DNA from 2 places in the Lysinibacillus sp. COL-1 genome. Region 2 is predicted to be linked to the other one. Evidence: riboswitches for the same ligand, from Rfam matches in the RefSeq annotation. Region 2 holds a riboswitch; the other holds the start of a gene.

Region 1 (9,360 bases), 350 kb from region 2:
ATAATGAACCACAGGGTGAGCAAGTAAAGCAGGGTGTAAATGTTGTTGCGAAAAATTTCCAAACAGATATTACACTATATAAGCAGCCTAAAGATGCTTTGCCAGGTGACACAGATAATCTAGAAAAAGTAAAAGACTATTCCATTCGTGTAAACCATCCTTTAAAGGAAGATGGCTTTGCGCTTTACCAAATGGATTATCGTTTAAATGAATTAAAGCAAATGAATTTCGAATTAATCAATAAAACGACTGAACAATCACTTGGTAAGGTGGAAATTGATTTAACAAACCCAAAAAAGGAATATGATTTAGGTAATGGTTCTTCCGTTCAAATTCTTGTTTATACACCAGATTTTGATGGATTTGAAAATGGGGAGCCACAAACAAAAACATCCATTCCAAATAACCCAGCATTCTTATTTAAAATGACAACACCAGAAACACCTGAAGGCGAAGTGAGCTTTGTTGAAATTATGCAACCTCCTTTAGAGCCGCTTGGTGAAAATAAATACAGAATGAAATTTGCAGCAGCAGAAATGCGTGATATGTCAGGTATTACAGTACGTAAAGATCGTACAATTCCTATCTTATTTGTTGGGGGCGTCATCTTTATGATTGGTGTTGTTATTGGTTCTTACTGGAATCACAGACGTTTATGGATTCAAGTGGAACCAGATGGCCGTGTGTTAATGGCTGCCCATGTTAACAAAAATATGTTCAGCATGAAAAAGGATTTAGATGCTGTTACAACATTTGCTGCATTGCCTCCGTATCAAGATCAGTTAGAGAAAGATGAGGCTGGCGAAGAGTCCACAAATGGTGGCATTAAAGAAAAGGAAGGTGACAACACCTTATGAGTTTGATTGACTTAAGTGGAAACCTATTATTTGTAGCTTTTATTGCTTATCTAGTTGCGACATTATTATTTGGTGGTTCAATTAAGCAAGCAAATGCTACTGGTAAAAATACTGGCAAATGGGGCAAGCTTGCCATTGTGGTAACCATTATTGGTTTCTTATCACAGCTAGGCTATTTTATTACGCGTTGGATCTATACAGGACATGCACCAGTAAGTAATATGTTTGAATTTACGACTGCCTTTGGTATGTTCATTGTTGGCGCGTTTATTTTAATTTATTTTATTTATCGTTTGACTGCACTAGGGCTAGTTGCATTGCCTGTTGCATTATTAATCATCTCATATGCAGCAATGTTCCCGAAAGAAGTAAGTCCGTTAGTACCATCGTTACAAAGTCATTGGCTAACGATTCACGTTATTACAGCAGCATTAGGACAATCTATTTTAGCCATTAGTGCTGTAGCAGGGCTCATTTATTTATTAAAAGTAGTTGATTTAACAAAGCCTTCTAAACAACGTTTTTGGTTAGAAGCCGTGATGTACTGTCTTGTAGTTGTAGTTGGTTTTGTCGCAGTGACATCTACATTCGGTGCTATGGATTATGAGTCTAGCTATAATTATGTGGATAAAGAAGGAACTACTCGTAAAATCATTTACAATTTACCGCCAATTTTCGGTATGAATGAATATGAAGCAGTTGAAGAACATGGTATGTCACCGTTAGTAGAAATGCCTGCATTAATTAATGCCAAAAAATTAACAACTGTCTTTTGGTCATTATTGGTAGGATCAATCTTGTATTTATTAATTCGTTTAATCGCTCGTCGTCGAATTAGTGCCATTTTCCAACCACTTGTTAAACGCGTTAATTTGCAATTATTAGATGAAGTTGGTTATCGTTCGGTGCTGATAGGATTCCCTGTATTTACCCTAGGTGCTTTAATTTTTGCGATGATTTGGGCACAAATTGCTTGGAGTCGTTTCTGGGGTTGGGATCCAAAAGAAGTATGGGCTCTTATTACATGGTTATTCTATGCAGCATTCCTACATTTACGTCTATCAAAAGGCTGGGAAGGTCGAAAATCTGCTTGGTTGGCATTAATTGGTTTCGGAATTATTTTATTTAACCTAATTGCTGTTAACTTAATTCTTGCAGGTTTACACTCTTACGCGTAACTTGTAAAATAACAAGCCTTTTCGCTGTGGCGAAGAGGCTTTCTTTTCTTTTCAATATGTGTCACACCATGTACAATAGAAGTTAGAGAAAGATTGGAAGAGAGGGATCGTGAAAGTGTCAGAAAATATTTCAGTATTAGTAGTAGACGACGAGGATCGTATTCGCCGATTATTAAAAATGTACCTAGAGCGAGAAGGATACCTTGTTGACGAGGCAGAAAATGGTGAACAAGCGATCGAAAAATCTTTAGAAAAAGAGTATCACTGTATTTTACTTGATATTATGATGCCTGAAAAAGACGGGCTAGAAGTGTGTGCGGAAATTCGAGAACGCGCAGCAACACCGATTATTTTATTAACTGCAAAGGGCGAGGAAGCGAATCGTGTACAAGGCTTTGAGCTTGGCGCAGATGACTATATTGTAAAGCCATTTAGTCCTCGTGAGGTTGTGTTACGTGTGAAGGCTATTTTACGTCGTTCACAGGCTTTCTCACCAACGACAAATGCCTCTTCTTCAAAAGATTTAGTAGTGTTCCAGCATTTAATGATCGATCATGATGCACACCGTGTAACGGCAGAGGGCATTGAGGTTAATTTAACACCGAAAGAGTATGAATTACTATACTTCTTAGCAAAATCGCCAGACAAAGTATTTGACCGTGAACAATTACTAAAAGAGGTTTGGCATTATGACTTCTTTGGTGATTTACGTACAGTTGACACACACGTAAAACGTTTACGTGAAAAGCTCAACCGAGTTTCTGAAAACGCTGCTAAAATGATTGTGACGGTTTGGGGCGTTGGATACAAATTTGAGGTTGTCAATGAATAGAATATGGAATAGTGTTGTCGGGAAGCTATGGGTAACCATATTGCTTCTCGTTTCATTTGTATTATTTGTTTTCACGGTATTGATGCTTGAATTTCTTCAAAACTATCATATGCAGCAAGCCGAAATATCTTTACGGCAAACAGCTGCAACAGTAGCAAGTATAGTGGATGACAATGAAACAGCGGAATCTACTTCGGAATTATTAAAAGATATCTTACCTACAGGAACCAATGCATTAATTGCAATCAATCATGTTGAAGTATCCTTTGCCATGCAGGAGGGTGTCAACAAAAAAGAAATACAAGAGACCATTTTAGCCAATAAATCGTTTCGAGAAGTATTTCAATCAGATGAACCTATTACAAAAGAAATGATGATGCCTTCTTCGACAGATCAAGAAAAAATGGAATCTTATGTCGTGCTAGGTTTCCCATTAAATGTTGAAAATGCAGTACACGGAGCTGTCTTCATCTATCAAAGCCCAGATGCACTACATAAAACCTCTAAGGAAACAACGAAAATTGTTTTTTTGGCGGCTTTCATTGCATTTGTGCTGACGACATTCTTCGCGTTTTTCCTTTCCTCACGTATTACGTCACCACTTAGAAAAATGCGAGAGTTGGCTTTTGAAATTGCGAAGGGTAATTTTGAAGCGAAAATGCCAACAACTCAAAATGATGAAATTGGTCAACTTGCTGTTGCCTTCAATCAAATGGGCCGTCAATTAAAGCATAACTTAGAGGTCATCAATCAAGAAAATGAACAACTTTCAAATATTTTGACATCTATGACAGATGCAGTTATTACATTTAACCGTGACCTTACAATATTATTAAGTAATCCACCAGCTGAACGACTTATGCAAAAATGGTTCGTCAATAAAGGCTCACAAAGTGCTAAACCTATTCCTCCAGAGCTGTATCATATGCTTGATCATGTGCTAATGTTTGAGGATAAACTAGAAGAGGAAATTGAAATGGATGGTAACTACTATACATTTACTATTAGCCCTCTTTATAGTGGTGACATGATACGTGGCGCTGTGGCTGTTATTCGTGATATGACTGAGCAACATCGCTTAGAAAAACTACGATCCGATTTTATCGCCAATGTCTCTCATGAGCTACGGACACCAATTGCCATGCTGCAAGGATATTCTGAAGCATTAATGGATGATGATTTTATTCAGGATCAGGAAGAACGTAATGAGATTACTAAAATCATTTATGATGAATCGAAGCGGATGGGGCGTCTTGTAACAGATTTATTAGATTTAGCACGCATGGAATCGGGACATATGACGCTGTATAAAGATGAATTACCGATTAATTCTACATTCGAACGTATTACTCAAAAATTTGCACAGGTTGCAAAGGAAAAACACGTTCGTCTATTGTTTGAAAGTGAATTTAATGACGATGCCATGATTAATATCGATGAGGATCGTATTGAACAAGTGCTCACAAATCTAGTAGATAATGCACTTAGACATACGGATGAAGGAGCAGTCACTGTAAAAGTTGAGCAGGAACCAACATTCGCTAAAATATCTGTTCAAGATACAGGGCACGGCATTCCTCATGACGACTTACCTTATGTCTTTGAACGTTTTTATAAAGCAGATAAGGCACGTACCCGTTCAAAAGGTGGTACGGGTCTCGGCTTAGCCATTGCGAGAAATATTGTGAAGGCACACTCAGGTAATATTATGGTAGACAGTGTGCTGAAAGAAGGTACGACCTTCACGTTTTATTTACCGTTCGATTAATAACATGTATTGCTATTAATTGGCTGTAACTTTCACGAATGTAAGACGACAAATATTATAGAACGGGGGTGGAGTGCTTTGAATGACTCCGTGTTCCATCGACTATACGATGCATATCACCAAGACGTGTTCCAGTTTTTAATATATTTAGTAAAAAACCGTACATTGGCTGAAGATTTAGCACATGAAGTTTATGTACGAGTATTGCGCTCATATGATCAATTTGCAGGTAATAGTAGTGAGAAAACATGGCTTTTTGCTATTGCCAAAAATGTAGCGATTGATCATTTTAGAAAGCAGGCTGTACGCCAGAAGCATTCACTTGATTTCTTTGACTGGGAAACGGAACAGCTCCATTCAACCACACCATCACCGGAAGATATGCTACAGGCCAGTGATGAATTTATGCAAGTAGCGTCAGCACTGGAAAACTGTACAGGCGACCAAAAAATGGTCATTATTATGCGCTATTTTCAGGATTTATCGATTGCAGAAACTGCTCAAATATTAGATTGGACAGAAGCTAAGGTAAAAACGACCCAGCATCGAGCCATAAAATTTTTAAGGCAACAGCTACAGCCGATTAGAGAACAGGAGGCGAAACGGCAATGACGCATAAGCCATTTGATGATGAGCAGCTTGAACATGTATTGAACAATGCCCCTAAGCTTTCTGACCACCGTTCAAAAGAGGACATATTAAATCGGTTAATGGCAGATGCTCGCTTGCAGGATAACAGTTACCTTCAAGAAGCGATACAACAACCAAAAGAGGATGAACAAAAGCAAAGCAATTCCTCCATCCAAGAAGAACGAACAACACGATCTAAGCTTCGTAAAATGCCAATTTTTATGAGCATTGCAGCAGTTTTTGCGTTAACGATACTTGTAGGCTCAATGGTCATGAATAATGATGTTGGACATAAAGATCAAGCTAGTACTGCCGATACGGCTACCTATTCTACTTTACAGGAAGATCTTTCTCCAAAGGAGGCTGCTACGCAAGACGAAGCACTCCAATCTCCTATCGTAGCAGAGCATGAGCGCATGTTATCTTTACGGTCATCTGTCTATGAGGAAGATGTGAAAGATGCTGTCGTTTTCCGTATTGGCTTAGCAGGGCGAGATGCGGAAAGTGTACCAATGACGTATGTGATACCAAATGAGCGAGTAGCAACGGATTTTGGAACAGAAAAACCTTCTACTTTACAGATGTATGAAAAATACGCGCCTCAAATAGATGAGAAAGCTAAAGGATTTACTGATTACCATCCTTACAAAGGTGAGCTGAAGGAGAAGGACGATAAGCTTGTCCATGTGCTACCAAAGGACAATAGCTATGATGTTGCTTCTGCTACTGTCAATGAGTACAAAGGAACTTTGGAGGATACATTCTCTGATTCTGAATATACAGAAGTTGAGATTCAAAATGAAGATGGAACACCTTATGAGTTTTCTCAAGAAGGTGAGCCAAGTCCACCTATGTCATTAACGAACGCCAAGCATTATAATTATTATATATATCAAGATGGTACAGGTGCAGAATATTTATCACCAGATTTCCGTCAAACATTTGCAAATGTCACAGAGGCGCTCACACTGATGAAAAATAAAAATGATGATGTCTATGTGTCCGTTGTTCCTGAAAACGTATCATATACGGTGACAGAGGAAGCAGAGGGCGTAGTCGTTACATTTGATCTTCCGCTTGATTTAACATCAATGGAACCGATTCGTGCCACACAACTGATTGAGGCCATGATGTTAACGGCTGCTAGCTTTGACCAACAATTACGCCTAAATAATGTTGTCCAAGAAAGCTGGGAGGGCTTTGATTTAAAAATGTTTTTACCAAAGCCTGTAGGGCCAAATAAGCAATATATGCCTTAGTCAAAGAAAATAACAATAAGAAATGGAGCATTCCTGTTCGGTGAGGATGCTCCATTTTTTTTACAATGCATACAAGTCTAATAGGTTTTTTGAGCAGAACTATTTACTTTTTGTTGATAATTCTTTATAGTAAAACTGTAGTATAAAATAATAGTGATTCATCTTCGGGGCAGGGTGAAAATCCCGACCGGCGGTAATAGAGTGCTAAACCGTTAATGTTTATTCATTAACTCGAATGGTTTAGGCAAAACTCTTTAGCCCGCGACCTGTGCAAATTTATTTGCATGGCTGACTTGGTGAAATTCCAAGGCCGACAGTTACAGTCTGGATGGGAGAAGATGGAGGTACGATCGTCATTCATTGTTATGAAATGAACTATGACCGAGCGCTTTTTTTGTATGGCTTTTAAAATAGTGCTCAAAAAATAGTTTAGATTGACGCTTATTCGTCATGCCTTTCTCCCTTGTGCTTTTTAATGCATAAGGGTTTTTTCATGCTAACAATTGAAAGATCGTCACCTTTCTTCTTGCGAGATTGAATCAGCAAAGAGGAGAGAGTTTTCTATGAAGAAAAATGTTAAACTTCAATCGTTTATTACGATTGGTATGCTGAGCAGTATTTCGTTTTTATTAATGCTTTTTAATTTCCCAATACCGCCGTTCCCAGCATTTTTGGAAGTGGACTTTAGTGATATGCCTGCATTAATAGCGGCCATCACAATGGGACCTGTAGCTGGTATTTTAGTAGAATTATTTAAAAATGTGTTGGATTGGATTTTCTCGGGTACGCCAACAGGTGTGCCAGTAGGGCATATTGCCAACTTTACAACAGGCATTTTATTTATTTTGCCAGTTAGCTTTATTTTTAATCGTTTTAAAACGACTGCTGGTCTTGTTGGAGGTTTAGCGACAGGAACAGTCGTGATGGCAGTAGGAATGAGCGTTTTGAACTATGTTATATTTTTACCGATGTACACATATTTCCTTGGTATGGAACCTGTTGTAGGTGACTCCCTTTATAAAATGATCGTCGCTGGAATTTTACCATTTAATATTGTAAAAGGTATTTTATTAACAGCTATTATGGCGTTTTTATTTACTACAATGCGCAAATGGATCGACCGCCAGCGCTCTATGTATATAGCAAAATAATGGACCATAAACCTCGAGTAGTTAGCTCGAGGTTTTTTTGTGGGAAGAAGTGATGGGACGAATAAAATTAGAAAAAAGTAGTAGAAAATGCTCGTGCTCTAGTGCTTTATTATTATAATCTAGTCGAAGAACACATTTTCATGTAGAATAGAGGGGAGTTTAGAAAGTTTGAGGAGTTTGAAGAGATGAGTGAAAAAAAGGGACAGTGGTCTAGTAAATTAGGATTTATTTTAGCATCAGCGGGTGCTGCGATTGGACTAGGAGCAATTTGGAAGCTACCGTATGTAACGGGGCAAAGTGGTGGAGGTGCATTCTTCCTAATCTTTGTGTTATTTACGTTATTAATAGGGTTGCCAATGCTATTGTCCGAGTATGTTTTAGGGCGTGGTACACAATCGGAGGCGGTAACCGCGTATAAAAAGGTTGCTCCGACAAAACCAGGATGGGCTTGGATTGGCCGAATGGGTGTGCTAGGTTGTTTTTTATTATTAACATTTTATAGTGTTGTTGGAGGTTGGATTTTTATTTACAGCGGGCTAGGCGTCGCTGGTGCTGTGATAGATCCTGCGATTGATCCAGCTGCACTATTTGGAAAAATTATAGGTACACCTTGGATTACGCTAGTAGGTTTAGCTTTGTTTACATTAGCTAACGTACTCGTTATTTCATTAGGTGTACAAAATGGTATTGAAAAGGCGAATAAATGGATGATGCCGTTACTCTTTGTGATGTTCATTGTTCTGGTTGTGCGTGCTGTCACATTAGATGGCGCAATGGAGGGAGTGAAATTCTTCTTATGGCCTGATTTCTCAAATATTACTGGTAGGGCATTATTAGAAGCGTTAGGACAATCATTCTTTGGATTAGCTGTAGGATTTTCTTGTCTTGTTACATATAGTTCCTATCTAAAAAAAGATGTCAGCCTTCCAAATTCAGCAGGTTCTGTTGTGCTCTTAACCGTGCTTGTATCATTTTTAGCGGGTTTAGCAATCTTCCCTGTTGTGTTTGCCTTTGATTTAGAGCCAGCCGCGGGACCGGGCTTGTTGTTCATGGTGCTGCCGACAGCTTTTAGTCAAATGCCGTTTGGAGAATTATTTTTAGCGATGTTTTTATTGCTATTTTTATTTGCTACATTAACGTCATCATTTAGTTTATATGAGATTATCGTAGCGGCATTTATGGAACATAGTCAGAAATCTCGTCCGATGTGGACGCTTTTACTTGGTGTAGTCGTATTGATTGCGGCTATTCCAGCGGCACTTTCTTCTAGTGTTTTATCGGATGTAACCATTTTTGAGAAAAGTATTTTTGATGCCACTGATTTTTTAGTGTCGAATATAATGCTGCCATTAGGAAATTTATTCATTGCTATTTTTATTGCCCACATAGTGGATAAGGAATTTGTAAGGAAAGAACTGTTAATGGGTAGTCACTTAGGGCAGGGCTATTATGCAACATATCGTATGTTAATGTTAGTCGTTGTACCGATCGTTATTCTAGTTGTGTTCATTAATATGCTATTACAATATTAAAATAAAAAAAGTGTATCCATTGTGGAAATGGATACACTTTTTTTATGCATCGAAAATCAAGATAAATATATTCTAAAAAAAACTATGTTATAAAACCTCACATATCTATTGCGTGAATTTCAATTTTCATGTATTTTAAGAACAGTTATAAAA
Region 2 (9,360 bases):
ACGTATGAACAAGAGCACCCAATTGAGCCTATTGTAGAGCTTATTGATCCCGTAACACAGCAGATGGTTCAAACAATCTCTCCTAAGGAATTTGGCTTTGACACAGATCCGCAAGCTTATTACCAGCAGCTAGAACAATTAGCAAAGGAATTGGCGAGAGGAACAGACACAATGACTGGCTATGATCAACGAATGGTGCTCGATCGATTGGGAGAAGAAGGGCAAGTAATCAAAGGAAGACCGCAAACTATTTTAAAAGAAAGCGAATTAGTAGAGCGAATTCTAGAGGCTTCAACGACGGGTGGTCAAGTGGAAATGCCGCTCTATGTAACAGAAAGTGGCTATTATTTAGAGGATCTTCCTTTATTAGAGGAAATCGTTGTTGCATCCTATACGACATATTTCAATAGCACAGATAGTGGAAGAAATAAAAACATCGAGCTGTCGGCTAGGGCGATCAATAATGTCATTGTAGGTAGTGGGGATTATTTTTCTTTTAATACGATTGTGGGTCCGAGGGATGAAGCGAATGGCTATCAACCTGCACCGGAAATTATTAATAAGAAGGTAGTCATGGGGATTGGCGGTGGAATCTGTCAAACGTCTTCAACACTGTTTAATGCTGTCGATCAAATTTCAATTAACTATGTGGAGCGTCATCACCATTCCTTAGATGTGGGGTATGTACCTAAAGGAAGAGATGCTACTGTTTCCTACGGCAGTTTAGACTTTAGGTTCCAAAACACGAATGATGTACCATTTTTAATAAAGGCTACCTATGGCAATGATTTTCTAACAATTGAAATCAGAACGGCAGCGAAATATGTAGAAAAATTGACAAAGTCATAATGGCATGACAAGACACCACTGGACGTTGGTGTCTTTTTTTAAGTGACATGATATAGTTAAATTGAGATATTTTACAAAAGCTTTGGGAGAAGGGGGAAGACAATGCATCCAAAACTACAGGCAGCGATTGATTCGATTGATTTATACCAAGCAACTTATCCAGAGGATGCTTGTGTCATCGTGGCAGATAGAGAGAAAGTTCTTGCCTATAAACCGGGGAAACGTGTTGATTTAAAAGTAGGGGTTGGTGAACCAGTACATAAATATCGAGGGACTGCAACGGAAATAGCCTTAAGCTCAGGCCGCTTTGTGAAAGAAGAGCGCGGGGCGGAAGGGTTTGGCATGGCATACATTGCCTCTGCACAGCCTATTTTTGACGGAGGTCAGGTAATTGGTGTAGTAAGTGCCATTATTTCCAATGAAAAAATGGATAGTATGCGCTTGTTGGCAACTGAGCTTTCAAGTGCTGTTGAAGAAATGACGACTACCAATGAAGGATTAGCTACTTCCAGTATGGATGTGTCCAATCGTTTAGAGGAATTATCGAACTTCTCGGAATCGATGGCAAGTGATATTAAGCAGATTAATGACATTGTGAATTTAGTAAAGGATTTGGCTATGAAATCCAAAATTCTCGGCTTGAATGCATCCATTGAAGCAGCACGTTCAGGTGAGCATGGTCGTGGCTTTGCCGTGGTTGCTTCAGAAATACAAAAAATGTCCCAAAGCAGTACAGAAAGTGCTGATAGCATTACAGTGCAACTAGAAAATATTAAACAATCCATCGATCAAGTCAATGCGTCAGCAAATCAAATTTCTGCGTTTACACAGCAATTTGCTGCGAGTATGCATGAATTAACAGATGCCTATAAAGGGGTTAATAGCACGGCAGAAAAGCTCATGCAGATTAGTGAGATGAAAGGATAATAATATAAAAAAAGGATAATAGACAGGTAACATGCTATTATCCTTCCCCATAATTAAATAATCTCTAAAATTTCCTGTGGTGTAGCGACCTTATATTCAGGATTTTCGTTTTGCACGACCTCTATGGCATCATAGCCCCATTCTACCCATACAATCGGGACACCTGCTTTCTTACAAGCCACGATATCCCTTTGTTCATCCCCAATATATAACACGTCAGCTGAGTTGACATTTGAGTCCTTTAAAAACTTTTTCATCACTTTATCCTTGCCAAAAATTCGATTGGAGCAAAGAACATCTGCTACACAGTGAATACCGTTCATTTTAAGAAATGCTAAAATATTTTCCTTAGAATTAGAGGAAATAATAATGATTTTATAGCCTCTCTTATCAATTTCCATCAGGACTTCCTTCATTCCATCAAAAAGATGAACATCATTTAATGATTGATGATACAATTTATAAAATTGCGGTAAAATCATGGGCAATTTATACATTGGGAAATCAAATAATTTACTGCGTTCAGAAATCGATAATTTTTTCAGTGTATCAATTTCCTTTAATTCGATGCCTTTAAATTTATATTTTTGCGCTAATGTATTCCATGCTGATGCAAACACTGCGGTTGAATCTGCCAGTGTTCCATCAAAATCAAAGATAATATGCTTCATTGCCAATTTTCTCCTTTTCCATCTCGTTGTAATTGACGTTTTATCTTAATTCAGCAAGTGTTTTTTGTACCAAAAGTGAAGCAGTACTTTAGAGAAAGAAAAATATTTGTGTTGTTTTCTCCAATGGGTGTTCAAATGCCCGCTAAAAAAGCTGAACTCAGGCTAAGAATGCCACATCTTGTGCCATATCTGAGTAATCATCATCATGTTAACCCGAAGCCTCGGCGGAAGTCACTGATTTTGAAGTTGACCTGCACGATGCAAGTCAGTTAACTGTCACAGGACGTGATGGTCTGAGGTTAACATTCTACTCATCAGCTCGAAAAAACGGGGCGCAAAGTTGATCTGCGCGAAAATGCAGAATCAGCGGCAATTACGTCAAAGGCGTAATTGATGTTTAAAGATATGACATAGGATGGGCGACCTAGTGTAGTGCATCATGAAACAACAACTATTTTGAGCGTACGTAAACATCTTATGGTAAATATTATCAGAAAATACTGCGATTGCAACGGAAATGACATAACAAAAGGAGGTGCCTTAAAATTCCTTCGAGACACCTCCCTTCTATACTAAAATTATTGAGTTTTTTTCAAAAAGAAAGAGAGTATGACATTGATGATTGCCAGAGCAAAACTGATTGCAAAGACAAATGCAGAGCCTGAAGCCGCCGCCTCTTGAGCATTAGTTGTACTGTCAGTTAAGAATTGCTGTTGCTTAGCTGAGAACAACGAGACCATTACAGCAATGCCTATGGCACCTGATACTTGTTGAGAGGTTTGTGTAATCGCAATACCATCAGGAAAATATTGTCTTGGCAAAGCATTGAGCGTATTCGTTTGGACAGAGGCTAATACCATACCAACCCCAAGCATCATGATGATATGTGTTAACACTAATGCCCAAGTAGCTGTTTCGGTACCATTTAAAGCATAAAGTCCATAGCCAATCACAACAAGTATGGTTCCGGGGGTAATGATTGCACGTGGTCCGTATTTATCGAAGTATTTACCGATGGTTGGTGCTAATAGGCAGTTTAGTAGACTACCAGGGAGCATCATTAAACCTGTTACAAAGGCCGATACCAAAAGTGCCGTTTGCATATAAATCGGGAGCACCACTAGCATAGACAGCATATTGAAGAAGGTAATCATATTCATCAGAAGACCCAATACGAACATTGGATACTGGAAAGCTCTCAAATTTAACATAGGATGGTCCATTTTTGATTGACGCAACACAAATAAACATAAGGCAATTACACCTAGTAAAATGGTGCTAAGTACGTTGATGCTTGTCCAACCCAATTCTCCACCGCTACTTACACCATAGACGATGCCACCAAAGCCAATCGTAGATAAGATAATAGACCATATATCTATAGCAAGCTGCTTTCTTTCATTCACATTGGGAATAAAGATAAAACCAAAAATGATCGAGAATAATAAGAAGGGGACAGTAACCCAAAATATCCAGTGCCAGGATAGCGTATCTAAAATCATCCCTGCTAATGTCGGGCCGAAAGCGGGTCCTGCTAAAATGACGAGACCCATCATCCCCATAGCACTACCACGTTTATTAGCTGGAAAAATCGTGAAAATCACATTTTGCGTTAATGGTAATATAATCGCTAAACCTGCAGCTTGAATAACACGTGCTATAAGTAAGACAGCAAAGATTGGTGCAACAGCGGCAAGTATGGTACCAATTATGGAAAAGAGTAAAGAGATTATAAACATTTGGCGAGTGGTAAATTTTTGCATTAAAATGCCTGTAACAGGTACTAAAATGCCTAATGTGAGAAAATAGCCTGTTGCTAGCCATTGGATAGTTGTGGCATCCACGCTGAAAAGTTGGCTAAGTTCCCCTAGTGCAATATTTAATGCTGTCTCACTAAATAGCCCTACAAAGCCGGCTACTAAGAGAGCAGCCATAATTGGACCTGTTTTTATTTCCTTATTCACTGTAAAAACTCCTTCAAAAATGTTCAACTTTCATAGAATATATAAAAACAGAATATTCGGAAAAATAAAGTTGCGATGCTTCTACTATTTCATGTTCTGCATTATAAAAAAGTCTATGAAGATATAATCGTGATGTCGATTATCAGCGATCATGATTCCTTTTAGCTAGTACACCTCCGCGATACTAACTGCTCTGTTTTTTACTATAGCAAAAAAAAATTCTCAAATGTAAGTACTAATTTGAGCGATTACTATACGATTTCATCATTTAGACACATTTTTTTGAGATAGCATTCATTTTTTGAAGGAGAGGAGGAGATTTGTCCAGACCTCTCACAAACGAGTGATAGGTCTGAACTCTTTTATGAGAGCTTTTCGGTTTTTTCACGTGTTCGAATTAAGTAATAGGCATTGACGGAGGAGGCGATCGGAATAATCAGTGCAATACCGATGCCAGCACAAAAAATAGTCGTCAATTCAGCACTAAAAACCTTGGAGTTGACGATTTCACCAATCGAATAGGAGAGATCTTTGAACCATATTAATAAGCTTAAATAGCCACCAAAGAAAGCGAAGAATAACGTATTCGTATCGGTTCCTAAAATATCTCTCCCGATATTTAAGCCGGATGTAAATAATTTCTTTCTACTAATCGAAGGGTTACGATAAAAAATCTCATGCATGGAAGTAGCAATGGAAATAGCGACATCCATAATTGCTCCAATCGTACTCATAATAATGACGGAGGCACCAATCTGCACAAAATCAACACCAATATAAAGGGAAAAGATGCTTATTTCTTCTGTTGATTCTTCACCAAATCCTTGAATCATCAACTTTTTCGTTACAAATGTAATAAAAAGAAGTAAGACAACAATCGTCACCATAGTGGAGATAAATGCTGTAATGGTTTTACTGTTTGTTTTATTGATATAGAAAAGGCTAATACAACTAATAATTGTACAGGCAACGAACGTTAAGATGATGGGGCTATTTTTAGGGTTGGTCATTAAAAAGATCGTCACAAAGAGCACACCGAAATTTAGGAATAAAGAAAGAAACGAACGTACACCTTGCTTCCCGCCAATTGCGACCATCAATAGACATAAAATAAAAGCTAATAACACAATTACATTCATTCTTGAACCCTCTTTCGATTAATGAAAAATAGAGCAGTATACTGACTGATCGGAATCGTGAGGACAACCCCAATACCACCTGCTAAGGCGCGAGCTAATTCTAAAGAAAGATTCAAGGACAGCGTGAGTCCTAAAGTAGAAGAATTTTTCAAATAGAGAATAACCATCGGTATGGAGCCACAAAGGTAGGCAAAGAACAAAATACTCGTAATGGTGCCCATAATATCTTTCCCGATTTCATGCCCTGAAGATTTAAGTGCCTTCACAGAAATAGTAGGGTCTTGTTCATATAAAGCAAAGATTGAAGAAGCCATCGTAATAGAGACATCCATGACAGCCCCAAGTGAGCCAATAAATAAGCCAGCCATAAAGACTGTACGATAGGGGCGTGTTAAAAATTGCATTTCTTCATAGCGAAGACCGTTTTCACCAGTTAACCACATCACGACAGAGCTAATGATGAGTGCCATAACGGTTCCTAAAAGTGTAGACACAATAGCTGCATACGTTTTCGTGTTCAAGCCGCTAATCAGTAACAACGAAATGATCGTAAATAGAAGAGCGCAAATACCACTGATGACTAACAAGCTCAGGTTACCATGTTTCACATATAAATCTAACGCGAATGATAAAATCAATGCATTGACAATTAAACTAATGATGGAAAACAAGCCTTGTCTTTTTCCTATAAGGAGTAAGACAAAAATAAAAATCCACGCAATCATGAGAAGGGTTTGATCTCGTTTTAAATCGAGAATGGTCCCAGTTAGCCCTGACTGTGATGCGTGATTATCTATGGAGACAAAGATTTCATTGCCCACACGGTATTCTTGATCGAAAGCTCCAGAGGCGGAATAGTCATTCGTCAAATGGATGGATTGCCCTTTATGTGGTCCATTTTGTATCACGGCTGTAATATGCTGTGTAAATAAATAATCATCATTATCATACATATCTGTCATTGGTTCTGATTCTGCTACATCAGCTTTTATCACCTCAGCAATCGGTCGATCATAAAATGATTCATTATGATGAACGAACACAATCGAAAGCACGCAGCAGAGCATTAATAAGGCATAGAAAATACCTTGCTTCAATGGGATGTTTTTAAAAAATAGCAAGTAAATGACCTCCAAAGTGCTGGACTGAATTGTCACTTGTAAAGGAACGTTTTAGTGAAAGGGAAGTTCCATGCACAGTTTAAATGTTATCAGTTTAATGATTTCGTTTACATTTATCAAGTCATTGTTATATTAAGCTGAAGACTCCCTTGCTGACGAGTGATTAAACACCTGATAACACCATCAAAAAACGCCGCCTCCTGTGGCAATAATATTGCATGTTGCCTCAATGCCTCAGGCGGACGTCACAAACGCGAAAAACCTGGATGCATTGTTGATCTGCTATAATTCTTTTTGAAAAATTTTTAAAAAGAAGGATGGATAATAGAATAAAATAGTGTTATCGTAATATTAGCTAAATAAAAAATCCTTCAGGGTAGGGTGAAATTCCCGATCGGCGGTGATGAAGTAATTCAAAGTCCGTGAGCGCAAGCTGATTTGGTGCAAATCCAAAACCGACAGTTATAGTCTGGATGGGAGAAGGGTAAAAATGCGAGCTTTTTAAATTGATTGTAATTTAGAAGGTTTATTTGCCTATGCATTTATTACACTACTTCCCACAAGCTTGTTGGGAAGTTTTTTATTTAGTGCCAATCGAATAGAAGATGTTCTTCGGGGTAGGGTGAAATTCCCAATCGGCGGTGATGAAGTAATTCAAAGTCCGTGAGCGCAAGCTGATTTGGTGCAAATCCAAAACCGACAGTTATAGTCTGGATGGGAGAAGAACAAATGAGATGACAGTCTATGGAAAAAATAGTTTTCAATTAGGCTTATTTGTTGATGTCTTATTACTCCCAAACCCCTTTGCTGAAAGGGGTTTTTGTTTTTTATCGATAGCTAGAGAAGGAGGAGACGGATAAAACTAGAGAAGTGACGGATAGACCTTCGAAACTGATGGATAAGACTTCAAAAGTGAAGGATAGAAACCTAAATCAATGAAAAGTAGGTGATGGAATGTTTACAGGGCTTGTAGAGGATATTGGCATTTTAAAAGCCATGCAAAGCGATAGGGACAGTATGAAAATAACAGTTCAATCAGCCAAAATAGCAGAAGATGTCAAGCTTGGAGATAGTATCGCGGTTAATGGTGTTTGTTTAACGGTGACATATTTTACGGAACAGATGCTTACGATGGATGTGATGCCTGAAACAGTCAACGCAACCAATTTACAGCAGCTCGTGGTAGGGGATTCCGTGAATTTAGAGCGTGCCATGCCTGCTAATGGGCGATTTGGCGGTCATTTTGTTGCTGGACATGTGGATGGGGTCGGTAAAATTTTGCGAAAACGTCCAGTAGCCAACGCAGTCTATATCGATATCGAATTGTCAGAGGAACTAACCAAATTTTGCATTCCAAAGGGTTCTATTACGATTGATGGCACAAGCTTAACCCTTTTCCATGTTGACACGAACAGTGTCACGATTTCACTAATTCCCCATACGTACAAAGAAACCGTATTAGGCATGAAGAAGGCTGGAGCGATTGTGAATATCGAAACAGATTTAGTTGGTAAATATATTGTACAGCACCTGAAAAAAGGGCAAGCAACACCAATCATTACGAGAGATTACTTAGCACAACATGGTTTTTAACAAACTGAACGAGGAGATGACAAAAGTGCTATATGCAATTGAAGAGGCCATTGAGGATTTAAAGCAAGGCAAAATGATTGTAGTGGTTGATGACGAGGATCGGGAAAATGAAGGAGATCTTCTGGCACTCGCTGAATTCATGACACCAGCAACTATAAACTTTATGGCAACCTATGGTAGAGGATTAATTTGTACACCGATTTCACAGCAGCTTGCACAACAGCTAGATTTACATCCGATGGTTCAGCACAATACGGATAATCACCAAACAGCGTTTACCGTAAGTATCGACCATGAGGATACAACGACAGGAATTAGTGCCTATGAACGAGCATTTACGATACAAAAAATGATTGAAAAGCAAGCAAAGCCGATTGAGTTTCGTCGACCTGGTCATGTTTTTCCGCTCATTGCCAAAGATAATGGTGTTTTAGAGCGAAGAGGGCATACGGAGGCGACTGTCGATTTGGCAAAGCTTTGTCATAGTGTGCCAGTGGGTGTTATTTGCGAGATCATGGGCGATGATGGTCATATGCTACGCTTTGAGGAATTGATAAAGTACGCAGCACAGCATGACTTGAAAATGATATCAATAGAGGCACTTGTAGCATACCGCAGTCAATTGCTGACAACTGAAAATAAAATTTCTATTTAAAAAGGAGAAAGAACAATGGGTCAAACATTTGAAGCACAATTAATTGGAACGGGTTTAAAAATTGCAGTTGTGGTAGGTCGATTTAATGAATTCATCACAAGCAAATTATTGGACGGTGCAATGGACGGCTTAACACGACATGGTGTTGATGAAGCGTCTATTGATGTTGCTTGGGTTCCAGGAGCTTTTGAAGTTCCTTTTATTGCGAAACAACTAGCAGAAACAAAGAACTATGATGCCATTATTGGTTTAGGTACGGTTATTCGCGGCTCCACAACACACTATGATTATGTTTGTAATGAGTCAGCAAAAGGTATTGCCAATGTATCGTTATCAACCAATGTACCTGTTATTTTCGGTATTGTGACGACGGAAAATATTGAGCAGGCGATTGAACGTGCTGGTACAAAATCTGGTAATAAAGGATACGATGCTGCCATG

The links. A riboswitch is a leader RNA that binds a small molecule or an ion and turns the genes downstream of it on or off. The one in region 2 is predicted to bind FMN.
Region 1: it holds a riboswitch for FMN, as region 2 does, so the genes downstream of both, AC6BKE_RS13310 (ECF transporter S component) here and ribE (riboflavin synthase) in region 2, are expected to answer to the same signal.

The regions. Positions count from the first base shown of each region.
Region 1 covers NZ_JCAWSJ010000004.1:1,042,776-1,052,135, forward strand. The annotation lists gene resB (cytochrome c biogenesis protein ResB) at 1-857, shown strand, start outside; gene ccsB (c-type cytochrome biogenesis protein CcsB) at 854-2,035, shown strand; gene AC6BKE_RS13290 (response regulator transcription factor) at 2,151-2,867, shown strand; gene AC6BKE_RS13295 (ATP-binding protein) at 2,860-4,635, shown strand; gene sigX (RNA polymerase sigma factor SigX) at 4,714-5,247, shown strand; gene AC6BKE_RS13305 (RsiX family anti-sigma factor) at 5,244-6,524, shown strand; FMN riboswitch at 6,681-6,868, shown strand; gene AC6BKE_RS13310 (ECF transporter S component) at 7,088-7,675, shown strand; gene AC6BKE_RS13315 (sodium-dependent transporter) at 7,861-9,207, shown strand.
Region 2 covers NZ_JCAWSJ010000004.1:1,389,700-1,399,059, forward strand. The annotation lists gene AC6BKE_RS15055 (VanW family protein) at 1-849, shown strand, start outside; gene AC6BKE_RS15060 (methyl-accepting chemotaxis protein) at 952-1,776, shown strand; gene AC6BKE_RS15065 (HAD-IA family hydrolase) at 1,830-2,447, opposite strand; gene AC6BKE_RS15070 (DHA2 family efflux MFS transporter permease subunit) at 3,026-4,411, opposite strand; gene AC6BKE_RS15075 (YibE/F family protein) at 4,774-5,550, opposite strand; gene AC6BKE_RS15080 (YibE/F family protein) at 5,547-6,617, opposite strand; FMN riboswitch at 7,035-7,160, shown strand; FMN riboswitch at 7,276-7,401, shown strand; gene ribE (riboflavin synthase) at 7,626-8,264, shown strand; partial or broken gene ribB (3,4-dihydroxy-2-butanone-4-phosphate synthase) at 8,290-8,916, shown strand; gene ribH (6,7-dimethyl-8-ribityllumazine synthase) at 8,935-9,360, shown strand, end outside.